3 regions of the Methylobacterium sp. ap11 genome follow, and region 3 is predicted to be linked to each of the others. Evidence: riboswitches for the same ligand, from Rfam matches in the RefSeq annotation. Region 3 holds a riboswitch; each other region holds the start of a gene.

Region 1 (7,067 bases), on a different contig from region 3:
GAGCGAGGCCACCACGACGCCGCCGAACCGGCCGTCCGGCCCCAGGAAGCGGCGGCTGACCTGCACCGAGACCCGGCCGCTCGCCCGCCCGATCACCGGGCGGCTGATGTAGAGGGCGTCGTCGGGGCTCTCGACGTGGGTGCGGAAATGGTCGCGGTCGCTGAGGTCGGTCGCCGGCGGCGGCTGCGGGCCGACATTGGTCGCCCGCATCACCCCGTCGCGACCGATGATCGCCACCTGCACGATGATCTCGCTCAGGAGGTCGGTCGTGTTGACGATCGTGCCGAAATCCTCGCGGCCGGCGCGGCTCTCGATGCTGCGCCGCATGTAGAGCAGCGCCTTGTCGATCTCGCCGATCGAGCGCAGCACGTTCTCCTCGAACACCATCGCGAAGTTGTGGGTGGTGCGCTCGGAATCCTGCAGCGCGCCGCGCAGGTCGTTGACGTGCTTGGCCCCGACGCCGAGCCAGAGCAGGACGACCACGATCGTGCCGAGGATCACCGGGCCGCGGCGCTCCGCCAGGAACCTGGGAAATTGCTTGAGGTACACCGCCATCCCGGCTCGTCCAGCGCATTCGTCCGGCCGAGCATGCACGGCGAACGTTATCGAGATCTGAATACGATCGTCCTATTCCGACATTTTCGCCTGTCCGTACAAAGGCATAGCTTTTCGGAGCGAGGGCCCCGGCGCCGAACGGGCTGGATTATCCCGCGTCTCCGTCCCGTATAGCCGCGTCCATTCCGGTCCAGGGCGGCGCGGCGACCGCCCGCGGCGCGTCCTGTCGCCGGATCATCGTCGCCTCGCCAAGTCGAGGCGGGGTGTTGCAACCGATGGTAGTGGAAAGCATCATGCCTTCGTCGGCGTTGCAAGGCCGCGAGAGGGTGGATCCGGTCGCTCTGGTCTCGGCTGTTCGGTTTCGCCCCAGTCGATCGCCCGGCGCGCGAGGCCTCGCCGCGGCGTCTGCACCCGGCGATCCGCCGGTTCGACACGAGTTTTTCCCCTTCGACTTGATCGCCTGTCCCGCCGGCGGGTCCAGCGTATTCGCATGAAGAGGCGAGTGCCGATCGTCCCTGCCTCGGTCATCCGGGCGTCTCCGGCCGGTTCTGGCAAATGAACATTCGGCTGCGGGTGCGGTCGATCCCGTCGCCGGCTTCCGATCGGCACCGACGACGGACAAACCCCGGCCGCGGGATCGGGTCGGGTCTCAGGCCCGGCGGCGGCGCAACCGGCGCCAGCCGAGGACCGTGCCGCTCGTCGCGACGACGAGGCCGAGCGCCGAGAGGGCGACGATCAGCGCCAGGCGCACGGCTGGGCTCCGGGCGAGGGGGCCGGCATCGAGGGTGTGGAGCGCGTCGAACAGCCAGCGGTTCGCCCGGCCGCTGCGGTCGGTCCGCCCCAGGATCGCCCCGGTGGCGGGGTCGAGGTGGAACCAGGTCCCGGCCGGGTCGTCGAAGGCGAGGCGCAGGACCGGCAGGGTCGGGGCGCCGTGGCGGTCGTACCAGTAGGCGTCCGGCGCCTCGAGGCGAGTGACCTCCCGCAGCCGGGCCGCCGGCAGCATCGCCCGGCCGGCGGCCACGATCGCCTCCGAGGTCAGCGCGGTGCCGCAGCACGGCGTGGTGCCCCCCGGGCCGGAGGCCAGGATGACGGGGCGCCCGCCGATCCAGGCGAAATCGAGCGCGACGGTCCCGGCGGGAGCCCGCGCCAGGGCGTCGAGGCCGAGCGGGAAGACCGGCGCCGCCTGCCCGGCATAGGCCGCCCGCATGGCGGCGTCGGGGCCGCGCGGCCCGAACCAGCCGCGCGGGTTCATCGACAGCCAGCCGCTGACGAGGAAGGTGACGACGACGAGGCCGCCCGCCACCCCGGCGAGGTGGTGCCAGGCGGCCCAGCCGCGATAGGGGGTCAGCCGGCCGCGCATCAGCCGCACGAAGCCCAGCACGTAGCCGCTCACGCCCGCCGCGAGCGCGATGCCGGAGACCCACAGCACCACGTCCTGCCACAGGCCCGCCCGCGCGCGCAGCGGCGTCAGGTAGATCCAGTGCGTGACGGCACCCGGCCAGTTCCACACCCGCTCGGCCCGGGTGGTGTCGAGGGCGAGCTCGCCCGTCGCCGCCGACAGGTAGAGTTCGGTCCCGGCCGGATCGCCGAGGGCGACCACGCGGAACGGCCGCAGGGGGTCGTAGCGCGCCGTCACCGTCCACTGGTCGCGGGTCACGGTGCCGAGATCGGCGACGGCGCGCGCCGCCGGATGGATGGCGGCGAGCGCCGCCGCGTCCGCCGCCGTCAGTTCGGGCACCGGATCGCCGGTCACCGCCGACAGGGCCTGCCGACGCCCGTCGGTATCGGCGATCCAGTAGGCCGGCGCGCCGCCCCGCATCGCCAGCGTCAGCCGGGCCGGGTAATGCGCGAGGCCCGCCCGCTCCAGGGCCGCCCGAGGGGTGACCCGCACCGAGGCGAGGTCGAGCGGCGGCAGGGCGCCCAGCCGCTCGCCCTCGGTGAGGGCCGGGAAGCCGACGCACAGCATCACCAGGCCGGAGCCGAACCAGAGGAGGATCAGGAGCCCGGTGGCGATGCCGAGCCAGCGATGGCCGAGATGCAGCCACCGCTTCAGCCGCTTGACGGCCGCCTTCGCCACCCTGCCGCGCATCAGAACACGACGTGGTAGGCGAGCTCGACCGAGCGCGGCCGGCCGAGCAGCCAGGAATTGGTGTTGCCCGAGACCGCGTAGATCTGGTCGGTGAGGTTGTAGCCGCGCAGCGACAGGCGCGAGGTCGGGGTGACCTGCCAGTCGAGCGTCGCGTTCACCAGCGTGTAGGCCGGCCGCTTCACCGTGTTGGCGAAGTCGCTGAACACCGGCCCGACATCGTTGACGCCGAGCCGCGCCACCCAGCCCGGCGCGAAGGCGTAGCTGAGCCAGACGTTGGTGACCCGCTGGGGCACGTCGACCGGGACCTTGCCGGCGAACGACACCAGGCCCGCATCGGTGTTCTGCGAGAAGCTGTCGTAACGCGCCCTGAGCAGGGCGGTGTTGGCCTCGATGCGCCAGGCGTCCGAGAGCTGGTAGGCCAGCGCCACCTCGACGCCGCGGGAAGACTGGCTGCCGACCTGCGCCACCTCGGTCGGCCGGTCGGGGATCGGCGAGAGCAGGTTGTCCTTGGCGATGTGGTAGGCCGCCACCGTCCACTCGCCGCGCCCGCCGTCGAACAGGCCCTTGGCGCCGGCCTCGACCTGCTCGCCGGTGGCGAGCTGGAACTGCGCTTGCGGGACGCTGGTGGTGATGAGGCTGCCGAGCGGATCGGCGGCGGTGGCGTACTGGGCGTAGAGCGCGAAGTCCGGCACCGGGGTGTAGACGGCGCCGACCCGGAAGCTCGTCGAATCGAACGTCTTCTCGAAGCGGCTGCCGGCCAGCGGCCGGCTCACCGCCACCGTCGGGGCGTCGTAGCGCACCCCCGTCACCAGGGCGAGCTGGGGCGACAGCTCGAGCCGGTTCTCGGCGAAGACCGAGGCCTGGCGGGTCCGCGACACGATGTCGGTGCGGGTGCCCGCGACGTTGATGAAGGTGCCCGGGACCGGGTTGAACGGATCGACCGTGCTCTCGCCGCCGAACGGCGCGTTGCTGTCGCGCCGGAAGGCGATGTAGTTGACGTCGAAGCCGACGACCGTCGTGGTCTTGAAGCCGAACAGGCTGCTCCGGAGCGTCGCGTCGAGGCGGTTGCCGATCTGCTCCTCGTGGTGGAGGATCTCGATGTAGTCGCTGCGGCCGATCAGGCCGGTCGCCGGCTGGTAGGTGTATTGCTCGACGTCGCGCCAGTGCCGCTCGGTCGAGAGCCGGTAGGCGGTGTTGCGCACCGTGATGTCGGCGCTCGGGTTCCACTCGGTGCGCAGCTGCGTCCAGTTGTCGAACCAGGCGATCTGCGAATCCCGGATGTTGTAGTTGATGAAGCGCAGGCGGTCGGGCACCCGGTTGCCGACGAGCGGCGAGCCCCAGTAGCGGGTCGGCTCGTTGTAGCCGAGGTCGTGCGAGAGCGTGACGCTCAGGTCGGGCGTGACCTGCCAGGTCATCGCCGCCGAGAGGGCGAGGTTGCGGAAGTCGCCGTCGGGCTTGACCCAGCCGTCGGCCCGGTTGCCGCTGAGGTTGATCCGGTAGGCCAGGTCCTCGCCGACCGGCCCGCCGCTGTCGAGGGCGAGCCGCGCCACGCCGTCGGAACCGATCGCCGCCCGCGCCTCGCCGAGGGCGGTGAAGACCGGCTTCTTCGGCACCACGTTGATGATCCCGCCGATCGCGCCCTCGCCGTAGAGCACCGAGGCGGGCCCGCGCAGAACCTCGATCCGCTCCGCCGACCAGGTGTCGAACGGGAAGGTCACGGTGCCGACCCCGACATAGAGCCGCGTGCCGTCGTAGAGCTGCTGCACCGAGCTCGGCCCGACGAAGCCGCGGCTGGCGAAGGAGAGGTTGCCGTTGCCCGGGGCGGCGACGCTGGTGATGCCGACGGCGTTCTGGGTCACCGCCTCCTCGACGGTGTTCTGGCCCCGGGCCCGGATCGTCTCGCCGGAAATGACGTCGAGGCTCGCCGGGGTCTCGAGCGGGGTGAGGCCCAGCCGGCTGCCGGAGCGCGCGGGCGTCGCGAGGTTGAGGCCGGGAGCGGCGACCTCCCGGTTCCGCCCGCCCGCCACGTCGATGGCATCGAGGGGCAGGTCCTCGGCGCCCGCGGGCGCGGCGGCGAGGAGCGGGGCGGCGAGGACGGCGACGGGAGCGAGGCGGCGGGCGCGACGGGGAGACATGCGGGTTTCCGGAGGAGGCGTGCGCACCGTCCGTAATGGACTCATCCAAAAATGTAACGTTATAAAGTTACATTCTCGCCATCCGGTCCGTCGCCGTGACGGGACGGCGCGCAGAGGGCGCGCCGCATCAGCGGATCGGGGGAGGACGGCGGGGGACATGGCGGGACGGGACGCGGCTGTGGCACGTCACCGCGAACGACGGCGCAACGGGGACCTTTCGCCCCCGTCCCGACACCCATCAGGACACCCCGCCCGACGTGCTCGCGTGTGACCACGGCTGACGGCAGGTCTCCTGGCTCACGGGTCGTCGCCTGCCATCGTCTTCCCAGGAACCGTGTCGGGTCCCCAGTGACATGAGTGATGGAAGGCTCGCCGCTTACAGTTGCGGGGGCAGCCGCGGCTTCGGGCGAACCCTCACCGCGTTCCCTTTTGATCCCCGGAGGGAACCGTCGGCGTAAAGCTTAGCCATTCGGCAACGAAGGAGCAACCGTCGTCGACGCGCGAGCGACGCGGAAGGCGATAACGGACGGCGCGACGGACACCGCCGATGCAACCCCCGGCTTTCTCAACCACGCCGCGCGATCCCGCATCGACGCCGCCCCGCACCCCTGACATACAGAGGCCCGAACGGCTCGATCGGGCCGCGAACAAGATCTGACAAAAGCTCCCTGGGAGGATCCCCCGATGTCGTTCCGCTCTCGGGCCGCCGGTCTCGCCGGCCTCGCCCTGTCGCTCGCGCTCGGCACCTCCGCGCTGGCGCAGGATTCCAAGGCGCCGATCAAGGTCGGCGTGCTCAGCGACATGAGCGGGCCCTTCGCCGACCAGGCCGGCACCGGCTCGGTCACGGCCGCGCAGCTCGCGGTGGAGGATTTCGCCAAGGAGGCCGGCGAGCTGAAGGTCGAGGTCGTCTCGGCCGACCACCAGAACAAGCCCGATATCGGGCTCGCCACCGCCCGCCGCTGGCTCGACCAGGAGGGCGTCTCGACCATCGTCGACCTGCCGAACTCGGCGGTCGCGCTGGCGGTCGCGAACCTGATGCGCGAGCGCCACCGGGTGGCTTTGGCCTCGAGCGCGCTCACTTCCGACCTCACCGGCAAGGCCTGCGCGCCGACGACCGTGCAGTGGGTGTCCGACACCTGGGCGCAGGGTTCGGCCACCGCGCGCGCCGTCGCCGGCCGCGGCGGCAAGTCGTGGTACTTCGTCACCGTCGACTACGCGCTCGGCCACGCGCTGGAGCGCGACGCCACCGTGGCGCTGAAGGCCGTCGGCGGCACCGTGAAGGGATCGACCAAGCACCCGCTCAATGCCGGCGACTTCGCCTCGCCGCTGCTCTCGGCCCAGGGCTCGGGCGCGCAGGTGCTGGCGCTCGCCGATACCGGCGCCGACATGATCAACGCCGTGAAGCAGGCGGCGGAGTTCGGGTTGATGCCCCAGATGCGGCTCGCCGCCCTGTTCGTGCAGCTCTCCGATACCCATGCGCTGGGCCTCAAGGCGGCGCAGGGGCTCCAGCTCGCCAGCGCCTTCTACTGGGACCGCACCGACGGTACCCGCGCCTTCGCCAAGCGCTTCGCCGAGCGGATGAACGGCCGGATGCCGACCGAGAATCACGCCGGCGTCTATTCCTCGACCCTGGCCTACCTGCGGGCGGTGCGCGACGCCGGCACGATCGAGGGCGAGAAGGTCGTGGCGGCGATGCGCGAGAAGCCGATCAACGATCCGCTCTTCGGCACCGTGACCGTGCGCCAGGACGGCCGCGCCGTGCACGACGTGTTCCTGTACGAGGTGAAGAGCCCGGCCGAGAGCAAGGGCCCGTACGACTACTACAAGCTCCTCGACACCGTGCCGGGCGACCAGGCGTTCCGGCCGATGGCCGAGGGCGGCTGCCCGCTGGTGAAGTAGGCGGGACGCGCCCGACCGCCGCCTCGACTTCGGCGGGGCCCGACCCAGATCAGGGGCTCGCACCCCTGCAGGGGCGCGAGCCCCTGTCAGGCCCTGCCGAGAGTGTCCCATGTCCGACGCCGTCCTGACCCTGAACGACGGGAAGCGCATCCCCCAGCTCGGCTTCGGGGTGTGGCGGCTCGAGAACGAGGAGGCCCCGGCGATCGTCGGGGCGGCGCTCGAGGCCGGCTATCGCTCGATCGACACCGCGGCGGTCTACGGCAACGAGGCCGGGGTCGGCCGCGCCATCGCGGCCTCGGGCCTGGCGCGCGAGGAGGTCTTCGTCGCCACCAAGGTCTGGAACGACCGCCACGGCTACGACGAGACCCTGCGGGCCTGCGAGGACTCGC
Region 2 (7,067 bases), on a different contig from region 3:
TCCCGTCGGCCCTCGCGCCCTACATGGGCGGCCTCAACCGCATCGAAGGACATCGGTGATGCGCATTCTCGTCACCAACGACGACGGCATCCACGCGCCGGGCCTGCGCTGCCTGGAGGAGATCGCCGGGCAGCTCTCGGACGACGTCTGGGTGGTCGCGCCCGAGACCGACCAGAGCGGCGTGTCGCACTCGCTCTCGCTCAACGATCCGCTGCGCCTGCGCCAGGCCGGCGAGAAGCGCTTCGCGGTGAAGGGCACGCCCTCCGACTGCATCATCATGGGCATCCGCCACATCCTGAAGGATCACGGGCCCGACCTAGTGCTGTCCGGCGTCAACCGCGGCCAGAACGTCGCCGAGGACGTGACCTACTCGGGCACCATCGCGGGCGCCATGGAGGCGACGATCCTCGGCGTGAAGGCGATCGCGCTGAGCCAGGCCTACGGCATCGGCGGGCGGGCCAACGTGAAGTGGCACACCGCCGCCCAGCACGGCGCGCCGACGGTCCGGCGCATCCTCGACGTCGGGATCGAGCCGGGCATCCTGGTCAACGTCAACTTTCCCGATTGCGAGCCCGACGACGTCAAGGGCCTCGCGGTGGCGGCGCAAGGCGTGCGCAACCAGGCGCTGCTCTCGATCGACGCGCGGATGGACGGGCGCGGCAACCCGTATTTCTGGCTCGCCTTCGCCAAGGCGCGGTTCGAGCCGGGCCACGGCACCGACCTGAAGGCGATCGCCGACGGCTTCATCTCGGTGACGCCGCTGCGCCTCGACCTCACCGACGAGCCGACGCTGACGCGCTACGCCCAGGCCCTCGCGTGAGCGCCGGGCCGCCGGACGGCGAACCCGGGACGGAATCGGTCAGGGAACCGGGCGAGGCCTCGGCCGACGCGGTCGAGACCGCGGCCTTCGTGCTGGGTCTCAGGGCCCGCGGCGTGCGCGACGCCGCGGTGCTCGGCGCGATGGAACGGGTGCCGCGGGAGGCCTTCGCCCCCCTGGCCTTCCGCGACCTCGCCCGCCGCGACCTCGCGCTGCCGCTTCCCTGCGGCCAGACCATGACGGCGCCGAGCGTCATCGCCACGATGCTGGCGGCGCTCACCCCGCAGGGGGCCCGGGTGCTCGAGATCGGCACCGGCTCGGGCTACGCCACCGCCCTGCTGCTGCGCCTCGGCGCCGCCGAGGTGGTCAGCCTGGAGCGCTACGCGACCCTCGCCCGCAACGCCCGCTCGCGCCTCGACGCGCTCGGCTTCGACGCCGCGATGGTGGCGCTGGCCGACGGATACGCGCCGCCGGACGAGGCCGGCGGGTTCGACCGGATCCTCGTCAACGGCACCCTGCGCGATCTGCCCGCTGGCCTGCTGGCGCGGCTGAACCCCGGCGGGCGCCTCGTCGGGGCCCTCACCACGCCGGCGGGGCCGCGGCTCGTCGCCATCGCCCAGGAAGCCGACGGCCCGTGGCGGCAGGTGCGCGAGACGCCGTTGCGCATCGGCCCGCTGACGCCCGGCCTCGCGGCGGCGCTCTGACGCGCTGCCGCGTCCGTTCCCGCCACGGCCCCGCTTGGTGAGCCCGAAACACCGCCACGCAACGGAAGCTTAACCTGAATCCTGTTTGAATCCCGGTCATAGGGTTGCGTGGATGTACGGGTGCGTCGATGCGGGATCGCGGGACAGGCAAGGGGATGCGGACACTGTCGCGCTTCGCCCTCATCGGGCTGATCGGGGGCGCCACGGCGGCCTGCAGCACCGATGCGGTGCGGCTCGATCCGTTCTCGAACCCGTTCTCATCGAGCGCCAGCGGGGAACCCGGGGCCACCGGCAGCCTGCCCGAGGGTGAGGCGCTGACGGCGCCGGTGCGCTCGGCGCCGATCCAGTCGCGGCCGCTCGCAGCGCCGCAGGCCCCGCCGGTCACGAGCCGGCCGCTCGCCGCCGCCCCGGTGCTGACGCCCCGCGTCGCCGCCGCTGCGCCGGTGACCGGCGGCCCGGCCGGGTGGTCGGCCACCGGCGGCACCACCATCACGGTCGGCGCCAACGACAGCCTGAACCAGATGTCGACCCGCTTCGGCGTCCCGTCCGCCGCGATCCTCCAGGCCAACGGCCTGTCGAGCGCCGCGCAGGTCACCGCCGGCCGCCAGATCGTGATCCCGGTCTACCATGCCGGCGGCGTGCCGGCGATGAGCGCCCGCACGGTGCCGCCCGCCCCGCGGGTGCAGGTCGCCGAGGCCCGCCCGGTCGAGACCCGCGCCCCCGAGCCGGTGCGCCGGGTAGCCGAGGTCGCGCCCCGTCCCGAGCCTATCCGGGCCGAGCCCCCGCGCCGCGAGCCGGAGCCCGCCCGCAAGGCCCCCGTCCGCCCCGGCCAGGCCGAGGCGAAGCCGGTGCCCGCGGCCGCCGCCGAGCGCGCCGCCAAGCTCAACCTGCGCAAGCCCGAGCCGCGCGAGGACGAGGAGCGGGTCGCCGCCAAGGGGCAGGCGAAGGCCGTCGCCAAGGTCGCCGCGCGCCAGCAGGACGACGACGAGGACGACAAGGTCGCCGTGAAGCCGAAGGCCGCCAAGGTCGAGGCCCGGAAGCCGGAGCCGAAGGTCGAGCACAAGCCTGAGAAGGTCGCCGAGAAGGCGAAGCCCGAGGTCAAGAAGGTCGCCGAGCTGCACAAGCCCGAGCCCAAGAAGGTCGAGGCCAAGCCGGTCGAGGCCAAGGTCGAGGCCGGGAAGCCCGAGCCGAAGCCGGTCGAGGCCAAGGCCGAGGTGAAGAAGCCCGAGCCCAAGAAGGTCGCCGAGGTGAAGCCGGAGCCGAAGCCTGAGCCGGCCAAGCCCGTGAAGGTCGCGGCCCTGCCCGAGAAGGCGCCCGAGCCCGCGCCGGCGCCCGCCCCCGCGGTCGCCCCGGCGGCGCCCGAGCCGCAATCGACCTTCCGCTGGCCGGCCCGCGGCCGGGTGATCAACGGCTACGGCTCGAGCGGCAACGAGGGCATCAACATCGCGGTGCCGGAGGGCACCCCGGTCAAGGCCGCCGAGGAGGGCACCGTGGCCTATGCCGGCAGCGACGTGAAGGGCTACGGCAAGCTCGTCCTGGTGCGCCACTCCAACGGCTACGTCTCGGCCTACGCCCATAACGGCGAGATCGACGTGCGGCCGGGCGAGAAGGTGAAGCGCGGCCAGACCATCGCGAAGTCCGGCGCGTCCGGCAACGTGACCTCGCCGCAGCTGCACTTCGAGATCCGCAAGGGCGCGACCCCGGTCGACCCGATGCCGCACCTCGCGAGCAACTGAACGTCGAGCGAGCGAGACGAGAGCGGGGCGCGCGAGCGTCCCGCTTTCTCGCGTCGGCGGCTCACGCCTCGCGGCGCAAGGCTCCCTCGCCGAGTTCCGCATTCATCCCCGCCGCGAGGTCGAAGAACCGCCGCCGCACCTCGGCCGAGAACGGGTTCTCGCGCTCGATCGCGTGGTAGACCTCCGGGGCGTCGTGCCGGACCATCCCGACCGCCTGCATCACGAGGTCGAAGCTGCGGGTCGTCATCCGGGTCGGCAGCGGCTCCATCGCCACCAGCACCTTGGCGATGAGGTGGGTCAGGCCCTGCACCGCCGCCGCCTCGCGGTCATGCGCCTCCGGCGTGGTCAGGATCACCGTGAGGCCGAGGGCGCGGCGCAGGAACGCGCCGACCCGGCGCGCCCGGTCGCCCCGCACCGGGCAGACCGCGATCTTGAGCCCGCGCAGGCCGTCGCGCGCGCTCTGCGGCCCGAAGAGCGGGTGGGTGGCGACGATGTCGACGTCTTTCGGCAGCCCGGCCCGCATGATCTCGGCCGGGCGCACCTTCACCGAGCCGACATCGAGGACGAGGGCGCCCGGCCGCAGGTGCGGGGTGACGCCCTCCACCACCGCGGCGAGGGTCGAGACGGGAGTGGCCAGGATCACCACCGGGCAGGCGGCGGCCTCGGCGAGCGTAGCGGGCGCGGCGCCGGCTTCCGCGATCGCGCCGTCGGGCACGAACGGGTCGTGGACGCGCAACTCGGCGTGCGGCGCCAGATGCGCGGCGACGAGGCGGCCGAACGCGCCGAAGCCGATCAGGCCGACCGAAACGGGGGTGTCGAGGGGAAACGGCACGGGAGAGACCTCGGCGGTGGGCGAGGTCGGCGGGCCTGGAACTTTCGAAAGAAGCCTCAACCGCCGACACGTCGTAGCGGTTGAGAGATGACGAGCACTCCGCCGCTTAGGGATGCGGCGCGGGATAGAGTCCGGTCGGGAGGGCGCTGGTCATGGCCGAGCCTGTAGCCGCAGCTGGCCGGCACCGTCAATCGGCGCCCTTCAGTTAGAACTCGATCCCCTCCTGCGCCTTCACCCCGGCCGTGAAATGGTGCTTCACGAGGGTCATCTCGGTCACGAGGTCGGCGGCGGCGACCAGCTCCGGCTTGGCGTTGCGGCCGGTGACCACGACGTGCAGGTCGGGCCGGCGCCGGCTCAGGGCCTCCACCACCTCGGCGAGCGGCAGGTAGTCGTAGCGCAGCGCGATGTTGAGCTCGTCGAGGACGAGGAGCCGGATCGCCGGATCGGCCATCAGCGCCTCGGTCCTCGCCCAGGCGGCGCGGGCGGCCGCGACGTCGCGGTCGCGGTCCTGCGTCTCCCAGGTGAAGCCCTCCCCCATCGTGTGCCACTCGACCTGGTCGGCGAAGCGGTCGAGGGCGAAGCGCTCGCCGGTCTCCCAGGCGCCCTTGATGTACTGCACCACCCCGACCCGCCAGCCGCGGCCGAGCGCCCGCAGCATCAGCCCGAAGGCCGCGGTCGACTTGCCCTTGCCGGGGCCGGTATGGACGATGAGCAACCCCTTCTCGATCGTCTTCTCCGCCACCTCGGCGTCCTGGACCGCCTTGCGCTTCTCCATCTTGGCGCGGTGGCGCGCCGCCTCGTCGTCGCTCATCGTGTCTCTCCCTTGATCGTCATCGGCAGGCCCGCCACCACCAGCACCACCCGGTCGGCGAGCGCGGCCAAGCGCTGGTGCAGGCGGCCGGCCTCGTCGCGGAACCGGCGGGCGAGCGCATTCTCGGGCACGATGCCGAAGCCGACCTCGTTCGAGACCAGCACCAGGGGTCCGGGCGCCTCGGCGCAGGCCGCGAGCAGGTCCGCGACCTCGGCGGCGAGGTCGGCCTTCTCGTCCAGCATCGCGTTGGTGAGCCACAGCGTCAGGCAGTCGACCAGCACCGGCCGGCCCAGCGGCGCCCGGCGGATCGCCCCGGCGAGGTCGCGTGGCGCGTCCACGGTCTCCCAGGGCGGCGGCCGGCGGGCGCGGTGGAGGGCGATGCGCTCGCGCATCTCGTCGTCCCACCCTTGCGCCGTCGCGACGTAGAGCCACGGGCCGGCCTGCGCCGAGACCAGCCCCTCGGCATAGGCGCTCTTGCCCGAGCGGGCACCGCCCAGCACCAGGGTCAGGCGCGGCGCGGCGCGGGTCTCGTCCGGCACGGAACTCTCCTCGGGCGCGGGGGTCGGGTGGAAATCCATCGAATGGGGGGTGTCGGGGCACGGCGCGGCGATTGCAAGCCCGCAGGCGAGCGGCTAGGGTCGAGGAGACGGTGCCTCGATCACGAGGTGAAAAGGGAACGCGGAAACCGGGATCGTCTCGGCCTGCCGCGGCTGCCCCCGCAACTGTGAGCGGACGATTACGGCCCGCCATCGGCCACTGGAGCGATCCGGGAAGGCGGTGGGTCGGTTTTGAGAGCCCGCGAGCCAGGAGACCTGCCGTCATCCTTTCCTCTCGACGCCGCCGGTGGGGCGGCAGGAGCTTCGTCATGGTCGCGATCACCCGTACCCTCTCCCCCGCCCTGGTCGGCGAGCGCCTGAGCGCCGTGCTCCTGGCCGCCACCCTCGGCGTCGGCCTGCTGTTCGTCTCGGGCTTCGCGCCCGTGGTCGCCCTGCACAACGCCGCGCACGACTGGCGCCACTCCGCCAACTTCCCCTGCCACTGACCAGGGCTTGACCGAACGCGGCTGCGCGGCCTGCGCCCTCACGGGGCCCGGGCCCGTTTCCCGTTGGTCGTGCAGGTGATCCCTCGATGACGAAACGACTGCTCGCCGCGGCCTTGGTCGCCGGCTTCCTGGCCGCCTGCGTGGCGTCCGTGCTGCAATTCGCCCTCACCTCGCCGCTGATCCTGGCGGCGGAGAAGTACGAGACGGCCGAGACCGCCGGGCCGGCCTACGCCGGCAAGGCCTTCACCAACCCGCTGATCGTGCTGGCCCATGCCGGCCACGACCATGGCGGCGAGCCGCAATGGCAGCCCGCCCCCGGCCTGCCGCGCCTCGCCTTCACGGCGCTCGCCACCCTGGTGAGCGGCGTCGGCTACGCCCTGCTGCTCGGCGCCGTGCTGGTCGCGACCGGCCGCACCGTGACGCCCGGTGAAGCGCTCAAGTTCGGCATCGGCGGCTTCCTGGCCGCCGGCCTCGCGCCTGCGATCGGGCTGCCGCCGGAACTGCCCGGCATCGCCGCGGCGGGCCTCGAATCGCGCCAGCTCTGGTGGGTGGCGACCGCGCTCGCCACGGCGATCGGCCTCTACCTGATCGCGATCCGCCGCGGCCCGGCGGCGATCGGCATCGGCCTCGCCCTCCTCGTTGCGCCGCATGTCTGGGGGGCGCCGCACGGGCCGGAAGAGATCTCGGCCATGCCGCCGGTCTTCGCGGCGCAGTTCGCTGCCCGGTCGCTCGCCATCGGCTTCACCTTCTGGGCGGTGCTCGGCCTCGCCTTCGGCTGGGCCTGGGGCGCGGTTGTGGGACGGACGAGAGATCCCGTCCGCAGCGGGGTGGCGGCGTGAGCGATCCCGTCACCCTCTACGTCTGCACCACCTGCCGCGGCGCGGCCGATCCGGCCGACGGCCCCCGCGCCGGGGCCCGCCTGCACGAGGCGCTGGCCGCCGCGCTGGCCGCCCGGCCGGGCGCGCCGGTCACGATCGAGCCGGTGGAGTGCCTCTCGGTCTGCAAGCGGTCCTGCACGGTCGCGGTCGCGAGCCCCGGCCGCTGGACCTACGTCTACGGCGACCTCGACCCGGCGGCCTCCGCCGAGGTCATCCTCGACGGCATCGGCCTCTATGCCGGGACGCC
Region 3 (7,067 bases):
ATCCGGAATGCCGGCAGTACCTGCTGCGGCAATCCTTCGAGGAGGCCGTGCACACGCACACCTTCCAGTACATCGTCGAGAGCCTCGGTCTCGACGAGGGTGAACTGTTCAACATGTACCGCGAGGTGCCCTCGATCACCGCCAAGGCGGCCTGGGCGCTGCGCTACACCAAGAGCCTGGAGGATCCCGGCTTCCGCACCGGAACGCCGGAGGCCGACCAGGCCTTCCTGCGCGACCTCGTCGCCTTCTACGTGGTGTTCGAGGGGATGTGGTTCTACACGGGCTTTGCCCAGATCCTGTCGCTCGGCCGGCGCAACAAGATGGTCGGCATCGCCGAGCAGTACCAGTACATCCTGCGCGACGAGAGCCTGCACCTGAATTTCGGCATCGACGTCATCAACCAGATCAGGGCGGAGAACCCGCACCTGTGGACCCGGGCGTTCCAGGACGAGATCCGGGGCATGCTGCGCGAGGCCGCGGCCCTCGAGGCCGCCTATGGTCGGGATACGATGCCCCGCGGCTTCCTTGGGCTCAACGCGGTGCTGTGCGAGCAGTACATGCACTTCATCGCCAACCGGCGTTGCGCTCAGCTCGGCCTCGCGCCGGTCTTCGCCGAGACCGAGAACCCGTTCCCATGGATGTCGGAGGCGATGGACCTTAAGAAGGAGAAGAACTTCTTCGAGACCCGCGTGACCGAGTACCAAAACGGGGGGGCTTTGGCCTGGGATTGACGCAGGCCGCATGACAGGTGGCGACCGCCGACCTAAACTGGAAGCCGGACAAGCAGGAAGGGAACGATCCTCGTGGATCGCCCGCAGTCGCCGGGCGATCTTTCTACGCAGCCCCGCACCGTTTGACGTGGTGCGGGTGAGGGCTGGTCCCGGCCTACAGCCGCGTCTGCCGAGCATCTTCCCTGTCGAATGGCTCCCCGATACCGGCTCCTTCCTGTATCGGGGAGCCATCCCATGAAAGCGTGAGGTCAAGTGCGTCGCTTTCCGCCCGATAGGATCGTCTGCCTGACCGAGGAGACGGTCGAGACCCTGTACCTGCTCGGCGAGGATCATCGCATCGTCGGCGTGTCCGGCTACGCGGTCCGGCCACCGCGAGTCCGCCGGGAGAAGCCGCGCGTGTCGGCCTTCACCTCGGCCGACATCCCGAAGATCTTGGGCCTCGAACCCGACCTCGTCCTCACCTTCTCGGACCTGCAGGCGGGCATCGTCGCCGACCTGATCCGGTCCGGCGTGGCGGTACACGCGTTCAATCACCGCGACGTTGCGGGCATCCTGGCGATGATCCGCCTGCTCGGCTCGCTCGTTGGGGTCCCGGGGAAGGCGGAGGCACTGGCGCGGGGCTACGAGGACAGGCTCGCGGCGATCCGCGCCGCGACCGCCGGCCGGCCTCGGCCGCGGGTCTACTTCGAGGAATGGGACGAGCCGTTGATCTCCGGGATCGGCTGGGTCTCGGAACTCGTAGAGGTCGCGGGCGGCGACGACGTGTTCTCCGCGCTGCGCGCGGGCCAGGCCGCTCGCGACCGGATCGTCGCGTCGGATCAGGTGGTCGCGGCCCGGCCCGAGCTGATCCTGGCGTCGTGGTGCGGCAAGAAGGTGGTGCCGGAGCGGATCGCCTTGCGGCCCGGATGGGCCGAGATCCCGGCGGTGCGCTCCGGACACATCGTCGAGGTCAAGTCGCCCCTCATCCTGCAGCCGGGTCCCGCCGCGTTGACCGACGGCCTCGACGCGATCCGTAGCGCGATCGATGCGAGCCGGCTGGCCACCCGCGAGTGAAACTCTGCAAAGAGTTATTATTCTGTGTAATAGCGGCGAGCAGTCAGCGAGATTTCGAGAATTGGGAGCCGATGAGTCTCGCGAGACTGTACGCTGATGTCGCGAGGAACCATATTGAAACGCCGAACGAGCGATGATTGTCGTTCGTCGCGCGCGGGGGCGTCCCGACGCATCGGCTAACCCTTGCGCCGCCGACGAGTTCTACATCGAACGACCGGACACTGCATTCGATGGTGCGTGCTGACATGTGCGATGTCCCCGGGCTCACTCGATTCGCCATACCGGACTGTGGCCCGCGCACGGGATGGATCGACGACCCAGCCCGTGCGCGGGGCGGGCTCAAGCGGACAACGCGGCCCGGGTCTGCCGGGCGGCCTCGACCATGTTGACCAGCGCCGGGCGAACCTCGGCCCAGCCGCGCGTCTTCAGGCCGCAATCCGGGTTCACCCAAATCTGGTCATCCCCGAGCTTGGCTCGGGCACGCTGCAGCAGATCGGTCATCTCGGCGACGTCCGGGATCCGCGGCGAGTGGATGTCGTAGACGCCTGGTCCGATCTCGTTGGGGTAGCGGTAGCTGGTGAAGGCGTCGAGCAGCTCCATCTTCGAGCGAGAGGTCTCGATGGAGATCACGTCCGCATCCATGGCGCCGATCGCCGCGATGATGTCGTTGAACTCCGAGTAGCACATGTGAGTGTGGATCTGGGTCGCGTCGGCGACGCCCGAGGCCGTGAGCCGGAAGCATTCGACCGCCCAGTCCAGGTAGTGCTGCCAATCCGATCGCCGCAGCGGCAGCCCCTCGCGCAACGCCGCCTCGTCGATCTGGATCATGCGAGCCCCGGCCACCTCCAGGTCGGCGACCTCGTCGCGCACGGCGAGGGCGATTTGGCGGCACACCGCGGCGCGGGGCAGGTCGTCGCGCACGAAAGACCAGTTCAGAATGGTGACCGGACCGGTCAGCATGCCCTTCATCGGGCGCTCGGTGTGGGACTGGGCGTAGCGCCACCATTCGACCGTCATCGGTGCGGGCCGTGACACGTCGCCGAAGATGATCGGCGGCCGCACGCAACGCGAACCGTAGGACTGCACCCAGCCGGCCTTCGTGAAGGCGAAGCCGGCGAGCTGCTCCCCGAAGTACTGCACCATGTCGTTGCGTTCGAACTCGCCGTGAACCAGCACGTCGAGCCCGATCTCCTCCTGCCAGCGCACCGTCTGGGCGGTCGCTTCGCGCAGGAAGCCGTCATACTCGGCATCGCTCATCTGCCCCTTGCCGTGAGCGGACCGCGCCTTCCTGACCTCCGCCGTCTGCGGGAACGAGCCGATGGTGGTGGTCGGAAAGGCGGGCAGCCCGAAGTGCTCGCGCTGCAGATCCCGCCGCTGCACGAAGGCGCTCCGCCGGCGAGCCATGTCGCCCGTGACGGCGTCCGCACGCCGCTGCACCGCCGCGTCGTTCACCTTCGGTGACGCCCGCCGAGCGGCGATCACCCCCGCGGCGGCGGCGAGCTCATCGCGGACGGCGTCGCGCCCCTCTCCCAGTGCGCGACCGAGGATCGTCAGCTCGTCCATCTTCTGTGCTGCGAAGGCGAGCCAGCTCTTCAGATCGGGATCGAGGCCGGTTTCCAGCTCGACGTCGGACGGGACGTGCAGGAGCGAGCACGACGCAGCGACCTGGACGTGATCGGTGCCGCGCTTCGAGAGGACGGGCTCGATCCGGTCCAGGATGGCGGGCAGGTCCGAGCGCCAGACGTTGCGGCCGTCGATCACCCCGAGCGAGAGGACCAGTCCGCGCGGCGCCCGGGACAGGATCGGCTCCAACTGGTCGGGCGCCCGCACGAGATCGAGGTGCAACCCCGCCACGGGCAGCGACAGGGCGGTGGCGGCATTGTCACCCAGGCCGCCGAAATAGCTCGTGAGCATCACGTTGAGCTGCGGCACCACGCGGGCGAACATGCCGTAGGCGTCGCGCAGCGCCTGGAGAGCGGCATCGGGGAGGTCGAGCGACAGGCAGGGCTCGTCCATCTGCACCCAGCGGGCCCCGCTCGCGGCGAGCCGGCGCAGCACGTCGGTGTAGACGGGAAGCAGGCCGGGCAGCAGCGACAGCGGATCGAAGTCGTCGTTCTTCGCCTTGCCGAGGCGCAGGAAGCTGACCGGGCCGAGCAGGACCGGCCGCGTCGCGTAGCCCAGCGCCGCCGCCTCGCGCAACTCGTCGACCGCCTTGGTCGAGGCGTTGGTGAAATCCTGCCCGCGCCGGAACTCCGGCACCATGTAGTGGTAGTTCGTGTCGAACCACTTGGTCATCTCGAGCGCCGGGACACCCTGGCCGGATCCGGCATGCGCGTGGGTGCAGCCGTCATGGTGGGTGTGTCCTTGCGACCCTCTCGCCATGGCGAAGTAGGTCGCCAGCGGCACCGGGCCGCCGGACCAGTCGTAGGCGGACGGGACCGCGCCGAGCATCGCGCTCGTGTCGAGGACGTGATCGTAGAGGGAGAAGTCGTTCGACGGGATCTCGGTGATCCCGAGCCCCTTCTGGCGCGCCCAGTTCGCGGCGCGCAGGCCAGCGGCGGCCTCCCGCAAGGCCGCCTCGTCGATCTTGCCGGCCCAGAAACTCTCGAGTGCAGCCTTCAATTCGCGCCGCGGACCGATCCGCGGAGCGCCGAGGGTAGCGATGGAAACGATGGAAGAAGACATCGGCTCAACTCCAAACCATGTTGGAGGCAAAGGCCGAGCGGACGCATGCGGACGCGGCTGGACGGGTGCCCGGCCGCAAGCCTGCGCACCACCGGGACACCCCGCCCAGGGACGTTATGCGGTCGAGGCAGGTCTCCTGGCTCGCGGGTCGTCGCCTCTGCCCGTCTTCCCAGACCGTCCGGTCCAGTGACGTGGTGGGCAGCGGCTCGCCGCTTACAGTTGCGGGGGCAGCGCCGGCTTGGCCCGAAGGCGCACCGGCTTCCCTCTTAGCTCCCAGGCCGGAACCCGGAAGAACCTCGACCCACACTGGATGACGCGAACGCGGAGCTCTGTCAATCCGTGATATAAAGACATCTTTATGTCTTTATCATCGAAAGGCCGGTCGTCGGCACGGGTCCGGCCGACCACGGACGAGGAGTGCTCGGAGGCGGATGGCTCTCGCAGCGGCGTCGAGCACCGCGGGCGCGGCGTCAGCGCTGCGGCGGGTGCTCGGGTACGACCGTCCGCACGATGGAGGCATCGAGCGCCTCGTAATCGTGCAGGCCGATCGCCGCGTAGAGTTCCGCACGGGTCTGCATGGCATCGACCTTCGCGTGCGTGCCGCCGTCGCGCGCGATGGCCGCGTAGAGCCTCGCCTGCGCCTTGTTGGCGACGCGGAGCGACGAGACCGGCCAGATCACCATCCGGTAGCCCATCGCTTCGAACTCGGCCGCCGTGAAGAACGGCGTGCGGCCGAACTCCGTCATGTTGGCGAGCAGCGGCACGCCCGGCAGCCGCTCGGCGAAGGCCCGGAACATCTCGGCCGTGTTCAGCGCCTCGGGGAAGATCGCCTCCGCGCCGGCCTCAAGGTAGAGCTTGGCGCGGGCGACCGCACCGTCAAGTCCCTCGCTCGCGGCCGCGTCCGTCCGGGCGACGACGACGAGGTGGCGGCGGGCCCTGGCCGCCGCCGCGACCTTGGCCGCCATGTCTCGGGCGTCGGCGAGCTTCTTGTCGTTCAGGTGGCCACACTTCTTCGGCAGGATCTGGTCCTCGATGTGCAGCGCCCCCGCGCCGGCCTCCTCGAAGCAGCGGACCGTGTGCATGACGTTGAGGACCTCGCCGTAGCCCGTATCGGCGTCGACGAGCACCGGCAGCCCGCTCGCGCGGGCCACCTGCCGGACGAAGAAGGCGACCTCGTCGACCGTGATGATGCCGAGATCGGGCAGGCCCATCGAGGCGGTCATCGCAGCCCCGGACAGGTAGAGCGCCTCGAAGCCCGCGCGCTTCGCCTGGATCGCCGCCATGCCGTTGTGGGCGCCCGGGATCGGCAGGATCCCAGGGCTGGAGAGCAGCGCCCGGAAACGCGTTCCGGCAGGCTCGCTGGGGACGTCGGACCCGACGAGGTGAGGCATGCTGTCCTCCTTCACGCAGCGTGTGGCGTGGCGCGGTCCCGCGCCGCGAGCGGCACGAAGGCCCGCTTCTCCGGCCCGACATAGTTGGCCGACGGGCGGATGATCTTGTTGTCCTGGCGCTGCTCGATGACGTGGGCGCACCAGCCGGAGGTCCGCGCGATCACGAAGAGGGGCGTGAACATCGCGGTCGGCACCCCCATCGAATGGTAGGAGACCGCGCTGAACCAGTCGAGGTTGGCGAACATCCGCTTGGTCTCGCCCATGACGGCTTCGATCCGGTCGGCGATCCGGAACAGGCGCGTCGTCCGCGCCTCCTCCGAGAGCTGTCTCGCGACGTCCTTGATGACGCGGTTGCGCGGGTCGGCGAGGGTGTAGACGGGATGGCCGAACCCGATGATCACCTCCTTGGCGGCGACCCGGCGGCGGATGTCGGCCTCGGCGTCGTCCGCATCGGCGTAGCGGGACTGGACCTCGAAGGCGGCCTCGTTCGCCCCGCCGTGCTTCGGCCCCCGCAGCGCCCCGATCGCCCCCGTGATCGCCGAATGCATGTCGGCCCCCGTCCCGGCGATCGACCGGGCCGTGAAGGTGGAGGCGTTGAACTCGTGCTCGGCGTAGAGCACCAGCGAGGTGTGCATGGCCCGCACGTGCGACGCCGATGGCGGCCGTCCGTGCAGCAGGTGGAGGAAGTGCCCGCCGATCGTGTCGTCGTCGGTCTCGACCTCGATGCTGCGCCCGTGATGCGCGTAGTGGTGCCAGTACAGCAGCATGGAGCCGAGGCAGGCCATCAGCCGGTCGCCGATCTCCCGCGCGCCGGCCGGATTGTGGTCCGGCGCCTCGGGCAGGACGCAGCCGAGCGCCGAGACGCCCGAGCGCATCACGTCCATGGGATGGGCCGCCGCCGGGATCGCCTCCAGGGTCCGCTTGACCGCGGCCGGAAGGCCGCGGAGCGAGCGCAGCTTCGCCTGGTAGGCCGCGAGCCGGGCCTCGTCCGGCAGCGTGCCATGCACGAGGAGATGCGCGATCTCCTCGAAGGTGCAGGTCTCGGCGATGTCGAGGATGTCGTAGCCGCGGTAATGCAGGTCGTTCCCGGTGCGGCCGACGGTGCAGAGTGCCGTGTTGCCCGCCGTGACACCCGAGAGCGCGACGGACTTCTTCGGGGCGGGTTTCGTCTCCTGGGTCATGGTCTTCCCTCCTCAACCGGCGACGA

What was found. A riboswitch is a leader RNA that binds a small molecule or an ion and turns the genes downstream of it on or off. The one in region 3 is predicted to bind cobalamin.
Region 1: another riboswitch for cobalamin. It lies ahead of BMX97_RS19075 (TonB-dependent receptor); the one in region 3 lies ahead of metE (5-methyltetrahydropteroyltriglutamate--homocysteine S-methyltransferase).
Region 2: another riboswitch for cobalamin. It lies ahead of BMX97_RS26250 (CbtB domain-containing protein); the one in region 3 lies ahead of metE (5-methyltetrahydropteroyltriglutamate--homocysteine S-methyltransferase).

The regions. Positions count from the first base shown of each region.
Region 1 is NZ_FOEB01000013.1:37,384-44,450, forward strand. It holds gene BMX97_RS19065 (putative bifunctional diguanylate cyclase/phosphodiesterase) at 1-555, opposite strand, end outside; gene BMX97_RS19070 (PepSY domain-containing protein) at 1,205-2,632, opposite strand; gene BMX97_RS19075 (TonB-dependent receptor) at 2,644-4,779, opposite strand; cobalamin riboswitch at 5,044-5,245, opposite strand; gene BMX97_RS19080 (ABC transporter substrate-binding protein) at 5,464-6,678, shown strand; gene BMX97_RS19085 (aldo/keto reductase) at 6,788-7,067, shown strand, end outside.
Region 2 is NZ_FOEB01000025.1:25,066-32,132, forward strand. It holds gene serS (serine--tRNA ligase) at 1-59, shown strand, start outside; gene surE (5'/3'-nucleotidase SurE) at 59-820, shown strand; gene BMX97_RS26225 (protein-L-isoaspartate O-methyltransferase family protein) at 910-1,521, shown strand; gene BMX97_RS26230 (peptidoglycan DD-metalloendopeptidase family protein) at 1,677-3,257, shown strand; gene BMX97_RS26235 (prephenate dehydrogenase/arogenate dehydrogenase family protein) at 3,319-4,089, opposite strand; gene cobO (cob(I)yrinic acid a,c-diamide adenosyltransferase) at 4,295-4,900, opposite strand; gene cobU (bifunctional adenosylcobinamide kinase/adenosylcobinamide-phosphate guanylyltransferase) at 4,897-5,409, opposite strand; cobalamin riboswitch at 5,531-5,735, shown strand; gene BMX97_RS26250 (CbtB domain-containing protein) at 5,766-5,942, shown strand; gene BMX97_RS26255 (CbtA family protein) at 6,029-6,781, shown strand; gene BMX97_RS26260 (DUF1636 family protein) at 6,778-7,067, shown strand, end outside.
Region 3 is NZ_FOEB01000017.1:55,920-62,986, reverse strand. It holds gene BMX97_RS21975 (ribonucleotide-diphosphate reductase subunit beta) at 1-731, shown strand, start outside; gene BMX97_RS21970 (cobalamin-binding protein) at 984-1,784, shown strand; gene metE (5-methyltetrahydropteroyltriglutamate--homocysteine S-methyltransferase) at 2,124-4,469, opposite strand; cobalamin riboswitch at 4,578-4,783, opposite strand; gene prpB (methylisocitrate lyase) at 4,940-5,860, opposite strand; gene prpC (bifunctional 2-methylcitrate synthase/citrate synthase) at 5,872-7,041, opposite strand; gene BMX97_RS21950 (MmgE/PrpD family protein) at 7,054-7,067, opposite strand, start outside.